2 regions of the Bacillus sp. K7 genome follow, and region 1 is predicted to be linked to the other one. Evidence: a T-box and tRNA genes for the amino acid it is inferred to sense, from the RefSeq annotation. Region 1 holds a T-box; the other holds one or more tRNA genes.
The links. A T-box is a leader RNA that pairs with one kind of tRNA and senses whether it is charged. The one in region 1 lies ahead of thrS (threonine--tRNA ligase), so its partner is inferred to be a tRNA-Thr.
Positions count from the first base shown of each region.

Region 2: it has a tRNA-Thr gene. The T-box ahead of thrS (threonine--tRNA ligase) is inferred to sense a tRNA for this amino acid. The anticodon was not compared.

Region 1 is NZ_CP096406.1:3,551,050-3,553,512, reverse strand. Features, by position in the region: gene M1D98_RS18170 (YwgA family protein) at 1-262, shown strand, start outside; T-box leader at 359-586, shown strand; T-box leader at 618-840, shown strand; T-box leader at 872-1,093, shown strand; gene thrS (threonine--tRNA ligase) at 1,148-2,463, shown strand, end outside.
Region 2 is NZ_CP096406.1:198,953-201,415, forward strand. Features, by position in the region: gene M1D98_RS01105 (GNAT family N-acetyltransferase) at 90-572, opposite strand; gene M1D98_RS01110 (DUF523 domain-containing protein) at 585-1,040, opposite strand; tRNA gene M1D98_RS01115 (tRNA-Glu) at 1,222-1,296, shown strand; tRNA gene M1D98_RS01120 (tRNA-Val) at 1,300-1,375, shown strand; tRNA gene M1D98_RS01125 (tRNA-Thr) at 1,380-1,452, shown strand; tRNA gene M1D98_RS01130 (tRNA-Tyr) at 1,475-1,559, shown strand; tRNA gene M1D98_RS01135 (tRNA-Gln) at 1,564-1,635, shown strand; gene sigW (RNA polymerase sigma factor SigW) at 1,864-2,427, shown strand; gene rsiW (anti-sigma-W factor RsiW) at 2,441-2,463, shown strand, end outside.

The DNA.
Region 1 (2,463 bases):
CCGTTATTCACTGACTGAGACAGGCTCCGCATTTTTAGACCATGCAGATCTGGATATGCCAGACATTAAGGGCTATATCGACAGTGTGAACAGCCGTTCATCGCGGTTTTTAGAGCTGGTTTCCACGATCCTTTACTTTGACGGGCTTGAGGCCGAGGAAAAGAAAGAAAAAGTCTTTACAATCAAAAGCAAGCAAAAATATACGAATGAAGAATATGACGAAGCGCTTCAATACATAGAGGAATTGAAGCAGATTTGTTAACCATACAGAGCATCTTTTGCTTTTTTTAACAAAAAAGATTGCTGTTTTAAAAAATCTATTGTAAAATATATGAAATCATTTAACAATCAGTAATGTATACAGGCACTGATAAGGACATGAGATGCTTTTTACGGTTTCCAGAGAGGGAAGAACAGCTGAGATCTTCCTAACGCAGGGAAAGCAGCTTACCGCCTTTGAGCCGTATCGGGGAACTAAAGTATCCGATACCGTCATGCTGCGTTACAGCACCTTAAAGCCGATACACCATGTGTGTGATCGGGAATTTGGGTGGAACCACGGATCATAAACACATTCGTCCCTTGTAGAGGGATGGATGTGTTTTTTTATGAGTTGAATACATGCGAAGAAAAGGATACGAATGATATTTACGGTTTTCAGAGAGGGAAGGAAAGGTGAGAGCTTCCCAGCTTAGGAATATCGTTTACCGCCTTGGAGCAGCATTGGGGAACTGAAGTATCCAATGCCGTCTATGCTGCGTTACAGCACCGAGCCGATAAATATAACGTTTGTCGGGAATTTGGGTGGAACCACGGATCATAAACACATTCGTCCCTTGTATAGGGATGGATGTGTTTTTTTATGAATTGAATACATGCGAAGAAAAGGACACGAATGGTCGTTACGGTTTTCAGAGAGGGAAGGAAAGGTGAGAGCTTCCCAGCTTAGGATGATCATTTACCGCCTTGGAGCAGCATTGGGGAACTGAAGTATCCAATGCCGTCTATGCTGCGTTACAGCACCAAGCCGACAACATAGCGTTTGTCGGGAATTTGGGTGGAACCACGGGTGAATCACACACTCGTCCCTTTCAGCGGGACGGGTGTGTTTTTTTATATACAACAATAATGAAGGAGTGTTTAAAAAATGAATAAACATGTACACATTGAGCTTCCCGACGGACAGGTCAAGGAATACCCGAAAGGCATTGCAGTCAAAGATGTAGCGGGTTTTATCAGCTCCAGCCTGCAAAAGAAGGCGGCTGCGGGGCAGGTCAACGGCAAGCTCGTTGATCTCAGTTTTAAGCTGGAGGAGGATGCCAAGCTTTCGATTATCACCCTTGATTCACAAGAAGGCTTGCAGGTATTCCGCCACACATCAGCGCACATATTGGCTCAAGCTGTGAAACGCCTGTATGGAGAAGTGTCATTGGGAATAGGTCCAGTGATTGAAGACGGCTTCTACTATGACATGAAGCTGGAGCACAGTTTGACATCAGGAGACTTAGAAGCCATCGAAAAAGAAATGAAGAACATTATAAATGAGAACCATGAGATCAAACGAATTGAGGTTTGTTACGAAGAGGCAGAAGAGCTGTTTGCCAAAAAAGGCGAGCCGTTTAAACTGGAGATTTTGAAGGATATTCCGCGAGGAGCGGATATCACGCTGTACCAGCAGGGAGAATTTGTTGACCTGTGCCGCGGGCCGCACCTTCCTTCTACAGGAATGATCAAGGCGTTCAAACTGACAAGAGTATCCGGCGCTTATTGGCGCGGAGACAGCGAAAATGAAGTCCTGCAACGGGTGTACGGGGTTGCGTTTCCCAAGAAAAAAGAGCTCGATGCGCATCTGCGTATGCTGGAAGAAGCGGCAAAACGAGACCACCGCAAGCTAGGCAAACAACTAGGGCTGTTTATGTTTTCTGAAGAAGCGCCGGGCATGCCGTTTTATTTGCCGAAAGGGCAGGTTGTCCGAAATGAGCTGGAACGCTTCTCGCGTGAGCTGCAAACAAAGGCCGGCTATGATGAGGTGCGTACGCCGTTTATGATGAATCAGCGGTTATGGGAGCAGTCTGGCCACTGGGATCATTATCGCGACAATATGTATTTTTCAGAAGTGGATGAGACAAAATTCGCCATGAAGCCGATGAATTGTCCCGGCCATATGCTCATCTTTAAAAACAGCCTTTATTCTTATCGGGATCTGCCGATTCGCATGGCGGAATTCGGCCAGGTGCATCGCCATGAATACAGCGGTGCTTTAAATGGAATGCTTCGCGTTCGGACATTCTGCCAGGATGACGCGCATATCTTCGTTCGTGAGGATCAAATTGAGAGCGAGATCAAAGAAGCGATTGGGCTGATTGACGAGGTATATCGCACTTTTGGTTTTGAGTATTCGGTTGAGCTTTCGACTCGCCCGGAGGATTCTTTAGGCGATGACAGCCTTTGGGAATCATCGGA
Region 2 (2,463 bases), 540 kb from region 1:
ATATAATGTATCTCAATATTCAGTATATTCATTTCTGTCATTGTATTTCAACTCTGTTTTTTATTTTTGAAATTTTATTTCATCTGAGACTATAAGAAATAATGAAGAATCAGCTGTTCTCCTAGCGGCCCGATTCTTCTCCGTCCTTTATCCAGGAATCCGCTTTTCATGTAAAGTTGTTTTGCGCGTGTGTTTAGGTAATTGACGGCCAAAATGATTTCATCACACCATGGAAAATAACCGCTCACAAACGAGGGTAGCTGAAGCATTGCTTTTTTTGCATAGCCTTTTCCATGATGTGCAGCGTTTACAGACAGGGAACTGAGCAGTAAAGCAAATGGATTGTTAGTATAGGGAGCAAGTGTTTCTTTTGATGTATATAGAATGAAAAAGCCGACCGGCAGATCGTTTTTTAGAATGACAACCGGATATCGGTCTTTTACGCCTAAGGTCTGAGTCAGCACCTCATTGGGAAGAGAGGTAAAGCGTTTGTCATCGTTGTTTAACGTGAATGATTGAAGTTCCTGCAAATGTTCAGGTTTATAGAATGATAAAGATATGTCTAGAGTCATGTAGCGGCCTCCTTACAATATGTCGTCTAGCTGATTTTCTGAAATGACGCGGTAGCCTGCTTGTATTAATAGTGCGGCGGTCACTCCCCTGCCGGCGATTTTTCTGCTAGAGAATGTGCCATTATAAATAAAATTGCTTCCGCATGACGGACTGTTTTCTTTTAATATGACGGCAGAAGCATTGATTTCTGTTGCGTAAGCTAATGTTTTAGCGGCGCCTTTCATATATAATTCTGTTACATCTTCTCCTGAAGCCGTCATGATTTTCGCGGTTCCATTGAGTACATCCTCGCCAGTGCCTCCGATGATTTCTGCAGGCTCACGGGGCGTGCAGAAGCCGCCGAGAAGCTCAGGGCAAGCCATGACTGCTTTCTTTTCATCGACTAGTTTTCTGATTTTCTCTGATGCGGCGTGAGAGCCGTTGTATCGGCATTCAATGCCGCCAAGACAAGAACTGACTAGAATCATTTTGGTTACTCCTCCCTCGGATTCGCTTATTTCTATCATAAAATAAATGACTAATGTTGGTAGGCTTTTTCACTTAAAAAAGGGGTTAAAAAGTTTGAAAATAAAAAATTCAATTTTTCTCTTTACAAATGGGGGTCAACCTGTATATAATAACTTTTGTCAGCTCGACGAGAACACAAACGGCCCGTTGGTCAAGCGGTTAAGACACCGCCCTTTCACGGCGGTAACACGGGTTCGAATCCCGTACGGGTCACCATTTGGAGGATTAGCTCAGCTGGGAGAGCATCTGCCTTACAAGCAGAGGGTCGGCGGTTCGAGCCCGTCATCCTCCACCATCTTGCCGGTGTAGCTCAATTGGTAGAGCAACTGACTTGTAATCAGTAGGTTGGGGGTTCAAGTCCTCTTGCCGGCACTGTTTTTTCAAAATTTTATGTGGAGGGGTAGCGAAGTGGCTAAACGCGGCGGACTGTAAATCCGCTCCCTCAGGGTTCGGCAGTTCGAATCTGCCCCCCTCCACCATTATTGGGCTATAGCCAAGCGGTAAGGCAACGGACTTTGACTCCGTCATGCGTTGGTTCGAATCCAGCTAGCCCAGTCACAGACACCTTTGACCAAAAGGTGTCTTTTTTCTTTTGTGATGATTATTCCAACTTCTAACTGTTCAGTCTGTATAATAATTTTAATCATATGTTAAGGTAGTTTATTGGCGAATTACCATCTACACCCTGCCAAAAATTTGTTAAACTTATTTTATAAAAAATTGAAACCTTTTCAAACGAAGCTCGTATACATACAGACCGGTGAAGGCAGAGGTTAGATAAATATGGAAATGATGATTAAAAAGAGAATTAAGCAAGTCAAAAAAGGCGACCAAAATGCATTTGCGGACATCGTTGATATTTACAAGGATAAAATTTATCAGCTTTGCTACCGTATGCTCGGCAATGTGCATGAGGCGGAGGATATTGCACAGGAGGCTTTCATCAGGGCGTACGTTAATATCGACAGTTTTGATACAAACCGGAAATTTTCAACTTGGCTTTATCGAATTGCGACCAATTTGACGATTGACCGCATTCGCAAAAAGAAGCCGGATTATTACCTCGATGCAGAGGTGGCTGGTACGGAAGGCTTGACCATGTATTCACAAATCGCCGCAGACGGAGTTTTGCCAGAAGATGCAATAGTGTCGCTGGAGCTATCAAACACGATTCAACAGAAAATTTTAAAGCTTCCTGACAAATACAGAACAGTAATCGTATTAAAGTATATTGACGAACTCTCATTAATTGAAATCGGCGAGATTCTGAACATTCCTGTGGGGACTGTGAAAACGCGGATTCACAGAGGGAGAGAGGCTCTTCGAAAACAATTAAGGGATCTTTAAGTGGGGTGATGAAATGAGCTGTCCTGAACAAATTGT